3 regions of the Paenibacillus sp. FSL K6-1566 genome follow, and region 3 is predicted to be linked to each of the others. Evidence: riboswitches for the same ligand, from Rfam matches in the RefSeq annotation. Region 3 holds a riboswitch; each other region holds the start of a gene.
What was found. A riboswitch is a leader RNA that binds a small molecule or an ion and turns the genes downstream of it on or off. The one in region 3 is predicted to bind ZMP and ZTP.
Positions count from the first base shown of each region.

Region 1: another riboswitch for ZMP and ZTP. It lies ahead of rpiB (ribose 5-phosphate isomerase B); the one in region 3 lies ahead of NST08_RS17340 (bifunctional 5,10-methylenetetrahydrofolate dehydrogenase/5,10-methenyltetrahydrofolate cyclohydrolase).
Region 2: another riboswitch for ZMP and ZTP. It lies ahead of purT (formate-dependent phosphoribosylglycinamide formyltransferase); the one in region 3 lies ahead of NST08_RS17340 (bifunctional 5,10-methylenetetrahydrofolate dehydrogenase/5,10-methenyltetrahydrofolate cyclohydrolase).

Region 1 covers NZ_JBBOSR010000001.1:6,073,043-6,077,280, reverse strand. The annotation lists gene NST08_RS27320 (manganese efflux pump MntP) at 1-437, shown strand, start outside; gene NST08_RS27315 (low molecular weight protein arginine phosphatase) at 617-1,204, shown strand; ZMP/ZTP riboswitch at 1,339-1,420, shown strand; gene rpiB (ribose 5-phosphate isomerase B) at 1,533-1,991, shown strand; gene NST08_RS27305 (TIGR01440 family protein) at 2,098-2,682, shown strand; gene glyA (serine hydroxymethyltransferase) at 2,848-4,098, shown strand.
Region 2 covers NZ_JBBOSR010000001.1:3,309,918-3,314,155, forward strand. The annotation lists gene NST08_RS14545 (YdcF family protein) at 1-7, shown strand, start outside; gene NST08_RS14550 (ATP-binding protein) at 11-1,456, opposite strand; ZMP/ZTP riboswitch at 1,670-1,751, shown strand; gene purT (formate-dependent phosphoribosylglycinamide formyltransferase) at 1,816-2,976, shown strand; gene NST08_RS14560 (MATE family efflux transporter) at 3,356-4,238, shown strand, end outside.
Region 3 covers NZ_JBBOSR010000001.1:3,951,630-3,955,867, forward strand. The annotation lists gene NST08_RS17335 (Cof-type HAD-IIB family hydrolase) at 57-857, opposite strand; gene NST08_RS17340 (bifunctional 5,10-methylenetetrahydrofolate dehydrogenase/5,10-methenyltetrahydrofolate cyclohydrolase) at 1,130-1,978, opposite strand; ZMP/ZTP riboswitch at 2,050-2,129, opposite strand; gene NST08_RS17345 (permease) at 2,280-3,290, shown strand; gene NST08_RS17350 (TIGR03943 family putative permease subunit) at 3,322-4,238, shown strand, end outside.

The sequences.
Region 1 (4,238 bases), 2.1 Mb from region 3:
TGCTGGGCATGAGCTTTCTGATCGGCCTGTTTCATATGCTGATGCCCCTGCTGGGGCTGGCTGCCGGCCGTTATGTCGGATTGCTGCTGGGACAGGTTACCGGGCTTGCCGCCGGCGGATTGCTGGTTCTGCTCGGGGGCCATATGATCCATAACGCTTTTCGCGGAGGCGAGGGCAAGCTCGTTCATCCATCCGCACTGCTGGGTATGCTGTTGTTCTCGCTTAGCGTCAGCATCGATTCGTTCTCGGTCGGATTATCGCTGGGCATGTTCGTGCATGATGTAACGCTGATCGTTGTAACCTTCGGGGTTGTCGGCGGCTTGATGTCGATTCTCGGTTTGATGCTGGGCCGTCAGGTCAGCAGCAAGCTGGGCGAGTACGGCGAGATGCTGGGAGGACTTATTTTGGTTGTGTTCGGCGTGATGTTTATTGTCTGATACGGGCGGTAAGGCACACCGGATATGAAATGAGGATGAATGCGGGAATTCGTTGACCGGCAGAGTAGTAACTTTTATGGAATCATTTGTCCGAGTAATATAGAAGTTGCGAAATTTGTGATGAGATTTGATACAATATCCCTAGTGACCTAATACTGACGGGAGGGAGCCTTAAGACTGTGAAAAAGATACTATTTGTCTGCACCGGAAATACCTGCCGCAGTCCGATGGCCGAAGGGATGCTGCGCAAGCTGGCGAAGCAGCGGGGCATTCCGCTGGAGGTGCGATCCGCCGGCGTATCGGCGATAGATGGCATGCCGGTGTCCCATCATGCGGAATCCGTACTGCGGGATCAGGATATCCGGGACGAGCTCGTATCCAAGCCGCTCACCTCAGAGCTGGTGGAATGGGCTGATCTCGTTCTGACTCTAACCCAATCGCATAAGCAATATGCCATTCGGCAGTTTCCTCACGCGGCCGATAAAATGCATACCTTAAAGGAATATGTTGAGAATGACAGCAAGGTGCTTGCAGATTTGCAGGAGCAAGACAGTCTGTACGCATCGATTGAGCTGGCCCGAGCGCTTGGTCAAAATGTCAGCGATAAGGATCGCGAACGGTTGATTGAGCTTCGCCAGCGCATTCCGAGCTTTGATATCTCGGACCCGTTCGGCGGCACGAAGGAAGAGTATGAAGCGACCGCAGCCGAGATTCGGACGGCGCTCTTTCGTTTGTTGGACAAGCTGAATGCGGGCGGGCAGGCGTAATCGCTTGCTGCGGGCGGATGAATTATGACTCTGGCATCAGAGCACGTGAGTGGAAAAGGCACAGCTGCAGGCGTGGCTAAAAAAGCCGCTTGCCTTTCCCGGACGATTGATTTAAGATGTAGGGGAAACAACAATAGATCCGGTGTAACTGGCGACGAAGTGGATGAAACCACGGTGGAGCACCGGAGTATACGGCCGGTCGCCTGGGCAAAGAGCATTGGAGCACTACGTGTGCGCCGACTGCTCTTTTTTCGTCTTTTGCGGGATATTTGGGTTATAATGAAACAAGCTAATCACGCGAAAGCGAACATATGAGGGGGTTTCATCGATGAAAATTGCACTAGGCACGGATCATGCGGGCATTCGCCTGAAAGAGGAGATTATGGAGGTTATTCGAAGCCTTGGACATGAGGTGGAGGATCTCGGCTGCGGCTGCTCCGATTCCGTCGACTATCCGGACTATGCGCTGCCGGTATGCGAGAAGGTCATGTCCGGCGAAGCCGATCGCGGCATTCTGATCTGCGGAACCGGCATCGGCATGAGCATCGCGGCGAACAAGGTGCCGGGAATCCGGTGCGCCCTGACGCATGATGTGTTCTCGGCCAAAGCGACGCGCGAGCATAACGACAGCAATGTGATCGCGCTCGGCGAACGCGTAGTCGGCCCTGGTCTTGCTGCGGAAATCGTCAGCGCCTGGCTGACAACCGAGTTCAGTCACGGCGAGCGTCATGTCGGCCGCGTCAACAAGATCAAGGCGATCGAGGAACGCTACCTAAAGAACGGATAGGACGTTTCTCTCCGAAAAGGTGTTGGGGCTGCATTCAGAGAGTTCCCTTCATGTGAGGGACTTAGGGCATGAAGCGACGTAGAGACTATTAAGGGAGGACTGTGGCATGAGCGATGCTTCCAACATTTCCTTAAACGGGCAGACCGCCCGAATCGTCCGCGAGCTCGCCGAGACGGCGAAGCTTGGACCGGGCAAGGTGCTGGTCGTCGGCGCGAGCACGAGCGAGGTTGCGGGCAAGCGGATCGGGACAGGCGGCGCGTTGGAGACGGCGCAGCAGCTGCTTGACGGCATTGCCGAGGTTCAGGCGGAGTACGGATTCTCGCTTGCCTTCCAATGCTGCGAGCATCTGAACCGAGCGCTGGTCGTTGAGCGCGAGCTGCTCGAGCGGCTTGGCTTGACGGAAGTGGCGGCTGTGCCGATTCCGGGAGCCGGCGGCTCCATGGCAGCCAGCGCCTACCGCAGCATGAAGCAGCCTTGCCTGGCGGAATCCATTCAGGCGCATGCGGGTATCGACATCGGCGAGACGCTGATCGGCATGCATCTGCGCAGCGTGGCGGTTCCCTTTAGGCCGAGTGAGCGGTATATCGGCGAGGCTCGGGTTACGGCCGCCTATACCCGGCCGAAGCTGATCGGCGGAGAGCGGGCCGTTTATCGCCAGGTGCCGGATGCGGATTCCGGATCATGCAATTGATTCGATTGGAACGGCTTGGACATCCTGTTTTGCTTGTTTGTAGGGAGCAACAGCGATTGTAGAAACATTTCACGTACTGCCCCACATCCCATTTGGTAGTTGGCCCTGTGTAATACGGAAACAGAATATTTATAGTAAGATTTTGGATCATAGGAGGATATAAAAATGATGGAACATTTGCGTAAGAACGATCCTGCTGTACTTGAAGCGATGGAGCTGGAGCTGAAGCGCCAGCGCAGCAATATCGAACTGATTGCATCGGAGAATATTGTCAGCGAAGCGGTCATGGAAGCGATGGGCACCGTCCTCACCAATAAATATGCGGAAGGCTACCCTGGCAAACGCTACTACGGCGGATGCGAGCGTGTCGACATTGTCGAGGATATCGCTCGTGACCGTGCGAAGGAACTGTTTGGAGCCGATCATGCCAACGTGCAGCCGCACTCCGGCGCGCAGGCGAATATGGCGGTATACCTTGCAGCGCTCAAGCCTGGCGATACCGTACTTGGCATGAACCTTGCCCATGGCGGTCACCTGACGCACGGAAGCCCGGTCAATGCCTCCGGTCTGCTGTACAATTTCGTGGCTTACGGCGTTCAAGAGGACACGTTCCTCATTGATTATGATGAAGTCCGCAAAGCGGCGTTCAAGCATCGCCCTCGTCTGATCGTTGCCGGTGCCAGCGCCTATCCGCGCATCATTGATTTCGAGAAGCTGGCCGCGATCGCGAGTGATGTCGGCGCGCTGTTTATGGTCGATATGGCTCATATCGCAGGTCTTGTTGCGGCTGGTCTTCACCCGAATCCGGTTCCGCACGCGCATTTCGTGACCACAACGACGCATAAGACGCTCCGCGGGCCGCGCGGCGGCATGATTCTGTGCAAAAAAGCTTGGGCGCAAGCGATCGACAAGGCCGTATTCCCGGGATCGCAGGGCGGACCGCTGATGCATGTCATCGCATCGAAGGCTGTTGCTCTTGGCGAAGCGCTGGATCCGTCCTTCAAGACCTATGCTCAAAATGTCGTGAACAATGCGAAGGTACTGGCCGACACGCTGATTGAGGAAGGCCTGAACATCGTTTCCGGCGGAACGGATAACCATTTGATGCTGGTGGATACGCGCAATCTGGATATCACCGGCAAGGATGCGGAGAAGGTGCTGGATTCGATCGGCATCACCGTCAACAAAAATGCGATTCCGTTCGACCCGACCAGCCCGTTCGTTACCAGCGGCATTCGGATCGGTACGCCGGCGGTTACGTCGCGCGGCATGGATGAGCAGGCCATGGTGACCATCGCGAAGATCATCGCGATGACGCTGAAGGCTCCGAAGGATGAGGCGACGCTCGAGAAAGCAGGCCGTATGGTTGCCGAGCTGACGGATCAGTATCCGCTGTATCCGGACCTCAAGTACTAATCGGGATCGACGGGGTGGGTATTCCTCAGGGTTATGAACCTGCAGGAATACCCTTTTTTTGCATATGGAGGGTTTCGGCTGCGAGAGGCAGGTCGTTTGAATCCTGGAAGGAGCATCTTTGTTGGAAAAAATGGGAACCG
Region 2 (4,238 bases), 640 kb from region 3:
TCGCTAATATCTATAAAGCGGGCAGCTGAATCGTAAAGCTGGTGCCCTGCTCCGGGGAGCTCTCCACATGGATCGATCCGCCGTGATTGTGGATGATGTTTTTCGTGATCATATATCCGAGCCCGGTTCCGCTGTCCTTCGTTGTATAGAATGGCTGTCCCAACGACCGGATCTGCTCTGGCGTCATGCCGATACCGTCATCCTGGACGATGATATGGACATCGCTGTCGCTTTGCTGAATGGTCAGCGTGATCGTTCCTCCTTGATCCATCGCCTCCATGGCGTTCTTCAGCAAATTGATGAATACCTGCTTCAGTTGATTCGCTTCGCCGTGAACGTACACGGGCTCGGCTGGGAAACGCGGGATGATCTCGATATTGTTCAGCGCAGCCTGGACCTTCATCAGGGTAACGATTTGTTCGACGATGCCGAGCACGTCAAATGGCTTGCTGACATGGGAGGTTTCCGGCTTGGATAGCACCAGCAGTTCATTGACGATCAGCTCGATCCGTTTGAGTTCCGATTCGATGATATCGAAATACAGCTTATTGCTTTGCTCCGACGAACGAAGGAGTTTAATGAAGCCGTTAATTGACGTGAGCGGGTTACGGATCTCATGCGCGATTCCTGCTGCCAATTGTCCTGCTGTCGTCAGCTTCTCGGACTGCATGATGCGATCCTCTTCCATCTTCTGCTCTGTGATATCTTTGAATATGCTAAGCGCGGCCTTTTCGCCTCTATAGGTGGTGACCAGCGTGATACCGGAGACGATTTTTTGTTGACCGTCGAAACAGCGGATAAGATATGTAACGGGTCCGATTTCCCGATATTCCGCATAACGCGTTCTTCGCCTTGCAAGCTTATGATGCGAAGAGGGATCTACCACGACATCGGTTGAAATTCCGAGCACATCGGAGACATTCGAGGCGTGAAGCAGCCGTAGCGTCGCTTGATTTGCGTACTGGATCATGCCGTACTTTGTAATGAGCGCGGAAAGCGGGAGCTCTTCCAGCAGCTGCAGGAAGCCTTCTTCCTTCTCAACCAGTTTCATTTCCTTCTGTGTCAGCTGTTCCTGCAGCTCGTAAACAGGGGTGAGGTTCTCAAATTGGACCAAGCAATGGCGGAACGGCGATTGCGCTTCAGCGGATGCCGAAAAGTGAAGCTTCAAATCCAGATTCCGTCCGGCAGGATGTTCGTATTTCATGCCAACTTGGAGTGCGGTCACCTGAGAAGGCTTGAGCTGGAAATCTCCCGCCTTGTGCCTAATCACTTCCTGAATTCCGCCGATGTTCGTCGCTTTCAGCGCTCCATCCATTAATTCTTGTTTGGAGCAGCCCAATAACTCACACAAAGCCGAATTGACTTGAAGCACTTCTCCGTCGATTGAAACGATGGCCATTCCGATGATGGCGTGTTCAAAAGCAAAGTCCTGACGCTGGACAGAATAGGGGAGCACGGCAAGTCTCCTTTCAATTGACTGTAAGGTTTGATCACCCCCCTATTATATGTGCTGGATGCGCTTTCATCAATGAAAGGGCGATAGATTTGGTAACTTGCGCGCATGGAACGGATTGGTCAGTGGCCGCTTTCGGTGATTGTCATGAGCGGTCATATTGCATTCATATTGCATTCATGCTCAATATTCAGTATGATTTAGCTGACAATGAGTAGGTCGATGTGTGACTGGCGCTGCATGGGGGAACCATGAGGGAGCACATGGATGACGACAGCCGTACGCCTGGGCAGAGGTAAGGGAAGTTTATTTTCCCTTACCTCTTTTTAATATTTCTATTTTGAAAAGGGGACTGGAGAACGATGTATAAAACGAAAAAAATGCTGCTGCTGGGATCCGGAGAACTCGGAAAGGAAGTCATTATCGAAGCGCAGCGGTTAGGTTTGGAGACCGTGGCGGTAGACCGATATGCCGACGCGCCTGCCATGCACGTCGCGCATCGCCATTACGTCATCGATATGCTCGACGGCGCCAAGCTGAGGGAAGTCATCGAGCGGGAACAGCCTGATCTGATCGTTCCCGAGATTGAGGCCTTGGCCACATCCGAGTTAGTGAAGCTGGAGGAGGAGGGCTTCCGCGTCATTCCTACCGCAAGAGCGGCCAAGCTGACGATGGACCGGGAGGGCATCCGCAGGCTTGCTTCGGAGAAGCTCGGATTGCCGACGGCCGGATACCGCTTTGCGGATAACTATGAACAATTCGAGGTCGCGGTAAGGGAGATGGGCTTTCCTTGCGTAATTAAGCCGCTTATGAGCTCTTCAGGGAAAGGGCAGAGCGTCTGCCGATCGGAGAGCGACATTGAATCATGCTGGAACAATGCAATGGAAGGCGGGCGCGTACAGAACGGCCGGGTGATCATCGAGGAGTTCATCACCTTCCAGTCGGAAATCACACTGTTAACGGTTCGTTCGGTGAGCGGGACAAGCTTCTGTCCGCCGATCGGACATGTGCAGGAAAGCGGTGACTATATCGAATCCTGGCAGCCTCATCCGATATCCGAGCAGCAGATGAAGGAAGCCGAGCGCATTGCGAGGGCCATTACCGATGAATTGGGCGGCTTCGGATTGTTCGGCGTCGAGCTGTTTCTGACCGAGGATCAAGTATATTTCAGTGAGGTATCGCCTCGCCCGCATGATACCGGATTAGTTACGCTGGTCACGCAAAATCTGTCCGAATTCGCGCTTCATGTCCGGGCCATCCTCGGTTACCCGATTCCGGAAATCGTGCTGATCACCCCGGGCGCCAGCCGTCCGTTGAAAGCACCGGGTGAGCTTGAAAACTACAAGATTACGGGCGCCGAGCAGGCGCTCGCGGTACCGAGCACACAGGTTCGTCTATTCGGCAAGCCTGTGACAAAGGCTGGCAGAAGAGTAGCGGTGGCCTTGTCGACCGCAGGCGAGGTGGAGGAAGCGCGATCTCGTGCCAAACAGGCATTGGACAAGCTTGGGGTGGAAGAAGCATAACGGTGTTAGCCTTCTTCCGAAGTGCGCCTTATCCGCTTATGCTTGATATCAAATCCATTTGAAGAATGCAATACTGCCCAATAGCGAGAGGTCAGCCGGATTGCCAACGGCTGGCCTCTTTTCCATAAGAGGATACGTTAGATCCCTATCTACGAATGGCCATACGATGATCGGAAAGGCAGTGCCATGGAAATTATTTAGATTTTGAATATAAACCTGCATCACTTTTGCCGTTGTTCATGATAAGATACACAAGAAAACAGCATTCGTGCTGCCCGGAAGACCCATCGCCCGATAAGCGACCCGGTGTGCAGCAGGAAACCATACATATTAGAAAAAAGATGTTGAATGGCGAACTTCACATCATAGGAGAGCACTCATGAAAGATATGACACAAGGCAGTCCGATTAAACTGATCATCATGTTCACGATCCCGCTGTTAATCGGCAATCTGTTTCAGCAATTCTACAATATGGCCGACACGCTCATTGTCGGACGCACGATCGGCGTGAACGCACTGGCGGCCGTCGGTTCGACCGGAAGCATTATGTTTTTTATTATCGGCTTTGCGCAAGGCCTGACGGCAGGCCTCTCCATCATTACCGCGCAGAGGTTCGGGGCAAAGGATATTGCTGGTGTGCGTAAAAGCGTCGGCACGAGCTTTTGGATCAGTATCGTTTTCACGATCGTCCTGACCATCCTTAGTATCGTGTTTACGAAGCCTGCCCTTGTCATGATGAACACGCCGGTTGAAATATTGGATGATGCTTATTCGTATTTGATCGTAATCAATGCTGGCGTCGGCGCAGCGGTGTTATTCAACCTGCTGGCCAACCTGCTTCGGGCGCTCGGGGACAGCCGCACTCCGCTATTGTTTCTGGTTATCGCAAGTATTCTGAATATTGTGCTGGATCTCGTGTTTATACTCGTCTTTAAGATGGGCGTAGCGGGTGCCGGGCTAGCAACTGTCATCTCACAGCTGTTCTCTTGTCTGCTCTGCCTGATCTATATCCATAAAAAGGTTCCGTTGCTGCAGTTCAAAACGGCCGACTGGTCGATCGATTGGACGTTTATTGGCCAGCATATGCGGGTGGGCTTCCCGATGGGCTTTCAGGCATCGATCATCGCCATCGGGGCGATTATTCTTCAGATTACGCTGAACGGTCTTGGCGCACTGTCAGTTGCGGCTTACACAGCGGCTCAGAAGATCGATATGCTCGCTACCCAACCGATGAACTCCTTCGGCGTTACGATGGCAACCT
Region 3 (4,238 bases):
CAGGCAATATCATACTGCGAGCCGGTCGGGAGAGGCACGCGCTTATAAAAGCTTGCTTATGCCATCACCTGCGGTTTTGGATCCAGCAGGCCCAGCATTTGAAGCCCGTGCCGGATGCCGTCCTCGCCTACATCCTTGGTAACGTGTCGGGCTGCGCGCTTGACGACGTCGGGCGCGTTCCCCATGGCTACGCCATGGCCGACATACGACAGCATTTCCAGATCATTCAGATAATCGCCAAAGGCGATGGTATCGGCTACGTCCATGCCCAGCGCTTGGATAAACTGCCGGATGCCTTCGGCTTTGGAACCGCCGGCCGGAAGCACATCGGTGCCGTACGGACCCCAGCGGACCAGATCAAGCCTTCCTCCAAAGCTGGACCGATATGCCTCCTCTTCCTCCTCGGTGCAAAACACAATGGCCTGGAAAATATCCCGTCCAAGATAATACTCCGGATCATATTCCGGGATCGTCAGCTTCAGCTCGCCCCAGCTGGAATCGATGTGCTCGTGATGAGTCACGTTCATTTTCATTGCATCGCTTCCTGCATAGATGATCGGATGGTCCATCCGCACTGCCAGCTCGGTCAGCTGCTGCAGCTGCTCGGGAGGCAGCGGGTTCCCGTAGATCGGCTTGCCCTGGTGAACGACATATTGCCCGTTCAAGGACACATAGGAATCGATGCCGAGCTGCTCGCGGATTTCCTTGAAATGATAGGGAGCTCGACCGGTCGCAATCGCGACTTCATGCCCGTTGTCTTTTAATTGTTCAATGGACTCCAGCGTCGACTCCGGGATCCGCTTGTCGTGATCGAGCAGCGTTCCGTCGATGTCAAAGAAAATTAATTTTTTATTCAATAGCCCTCGCCCCTCTTTTCATAGCTGATGGGTGTATTGTAAATGATGAAAAGCATTTCAGAGCAAGCAACAATTTATACCTCATGATCTTCCAACAACACGAATCCATCATGCTTTTTAACTTATCCTAGGTGACCCAACCTTGGTGAAAGACAATCCGCACAAGGGCTCTCCGCATATAGCCGGAACGGGAAGTCTTCTCTCGGCATCCTATTCAAAAGAAAACCGAGCCTTTAAAAGGACCCGGTTCATTTGCATTACATTATCCACGGTTAGGACTTCAGTGTTCTTTCGGCTGCCTCAACCGTATGCTTCAGCAGCGTGGCAATCGTTACCGGCCCGACGCCTGCCGGAACCGGCGTGATGGCCGACGCGCGCTCCGCACACGCCTCATAATCGACATCTCCGACATTGCCTTTGTTGTAGCCGGCGTCAAGCACTACCGCCCCCGGCTTGATCCACTCGCCTTGAATGAACTTTGGCTTGCCGACCGCAGCAACGACAATATCCCCTTGCGCGACGATGTCGCCTAGATTGTTCGTTTTGGAGTGGCAGATCGTCACCGTAGCGTTGCGGTTTAGCAGCATCATCGAGACCGGCTTGCCGAGAATCGGGCTGCGGCCGATAACCACGGCATGCTTGCCTTCGATCGGAAGCTTGTAATAATCCATGATCGCGATAATCGCTGCCGGGGTGCAGGACGGATAGTCCGCGAAACCGAACGCATTTTGCGAGAAGCCGAGCGTGGTCACGCCGTCCACATCCTTTTCGATCGCGATCGCATCGAATGCCGCTCTTTCATCAATATGATGCGGAACCGGATGCTGGAGCAGAATGCCATGCACTGCCGAGTCCTCATTCAGCTGCCGAATGGCCGCGATGAGCTCCTCGGTCGTCGTCGACGCCTTCAGCTCGATTTTCCGGGATTCGATCCCCAGGCGCTGGCATGCATTCCCCTTCATTCGCACATAGGTTGCCGAAGCCGGATCATCCCCGACGAGGATCGTAGCCAAGCAAGGAGTGACTCCCTTGGCTTTAAGCTGCTCGACCTTGACGGCCAGCTTAACCTTTAGATCATCCGATACCGCTTTCCCATCCAAAATCAACGTTTCTGTACTCATGTTCAACCCGCTCCTTCGCCATTGTTAGTCAATAAAAACATAAAGAGGCAAGGCGACATGATCGTCTCCTTACCTCTTGCCCAGGCGTACGGCATATGAAACTATGCGCTCCCTCTTGGTACCCCAAGCTACGCCAGTAACGCATAGTCTACGTACTACTACTATACCATGAGCTTGCGGGAATGCGCCATAGCTTCGGTTGGAAAGAGTTATTCGTAATTCTTTTGATTAAATTGGAAAGTTGTCTTTCGTCCAAGCATAGAATGTCCTCGTAGATGATTTTTTTCGTCAGGAGGCCTTCATGAAAATTCCGGCTTTTTTCAAATGGCTGCCGTTCTTCCTGCCGCTGCTCTTTCTGTTCCCGGCTCTCATGACGATGCCCCGGAGCGGGCTCGCCCTGCTTGGCAGCACCGAAGTGCAGCAGCTTAAAACTGTATTCATCGGCATTTTCCTTGAGGCCCTGCCGTTCGTGCTGCTCGGGGTGCTGATTTCTTCGCTGCTGCAAATCTTTGTCAAGGAAGAATGGGTTCGCCGCCTAACGCCGAAGCATCCAGTTCCCGGCGTCCTGTTCGCATCCCTGCTCGGGATGATCCTTCCCGTCTGCGAGTGCGGCATGATCCCTGTTGTGCGCCGGCTCATGTTAAAAGGCATGCCGGCTTATGTCGGGATCACCTTTCTTCTCAGCGGCCCGATTCTGAATCCGGTGGTGCTTGCCGCAACGATGATGGCATTCCGTTCGCATCCCGAGATCACGATCGGACGAATGGGACTGGCCTTCATGATTGCCGTTACGATCGGCTTGCTCGTATTTGCTTTCGTGAAGAATAACCCGCTAAAGCGCTCCTTCCATGATTTCACCGCCGAGGTCGAAGCCGCCGGAAGCCGGCCATCCCACGCACACAGCAAAACTTGGCGCAGCCTTTTTGTTCATGCTGGTGACGAAATGGTGGATATGGGCAAATATTTAGTGCTCGGTGCGTTTGTCACGGCCTGCATTCAAGCATTTATTCCGCGGGAGGAGCTGCTCTCTCTTGCGAGCGGTCCGATGTCCTCCTATCTGTTCATGATGGGTCTGGCGTTTGTCCTTTCGCTCTGCTCAACGTCGGATGCATTCGTCGCTTCGGCTTTTACGCATACCTTTACCGTGGGCCCTCTCGTGTCCTTTCTCGTGCTTGGCCCGATGCTCGATTTCAAAACGCTGCTCATGCTATCCGCCGCATTTAAGACGAGATTCGTCATTGCGCTAAGTGTCGTCATCGTCACGCTCGTGTTTGTCGGTTCCCTGATCGCGAACATACTGCTTGGCGGATAATCCGTGAACAAGAAGGAGGTGAGCTCTTTCCATGAACCATTCATCGGCAGGTGCGCGGTTTCATTATGTTGTTCGTGCGCTGCTGCTGGCTGCTCTTGCTATTTATGTCATGCACTTAAATGAATCGAATCTCCTTGAATACTACCTGGCTCCGCAGATGCAGACGCTTCTGCTGCTCTGTCCGGTACCGCTTTTGTTCATTGCCTTCGGCATGGTATATCATGCCGTAATGGGCGACTCCGGCGACGTATGCGATTGCGAGCACCCTCATCCCCGAGGCGTTGTCCGAAATTTAACGGTCTACGGATTGTTCGCCTTACCCCTGCTCTTCGGATTGCTGGTGCCCGATCAGCCTCTCGCGAGCAGCATGGCAGCCAAGAAGGGCATGGTGTACACCTATCCGAATCCGGATGTGCGGACCGGTTCTGAGAATGTACCCGGAGATTCCGATGCCGCTGGCAGCGCCCGCGCACCGAACCCAACCACAAATGAAAGCAGCCCGGTCGATCCGTTCGCACCGAGGGATAAGTATAGCGTGGAGTTTGCGGAGCTGGCCAAGCGGCTGTACGCCATGCCCTCCGTCACGGTAAGGCCCGAAATATTTTCCGAGACCGTCGGCGCGATCGAGATGTATAAGCCTGTCTTTGCCGGCAAGCCCATCTCGGTCCAAGGCTTTGTGTTCAGGGATGACAGCATGGATAAGAACATGTTTGCCGTCAGCCGGTTCTTGCTGATGTGCTGCACGGCCGATGCCGTTCCGTTCGGCATTCTCGTGAGCGGAGAGCAAGCATCCCGTTTCGAGAATGATACCTGGGTATCGATTGAAGGCACGGTCCAGACCGTGAAAATCGAAGGCGAGGAGCGCCTGCTGATTCAAGCCGAATCGATCGAGGCGATTGAAGAGCCGGCTTCGCCGTATATTTTTACCAATCCTGACTCTGTAGCTGC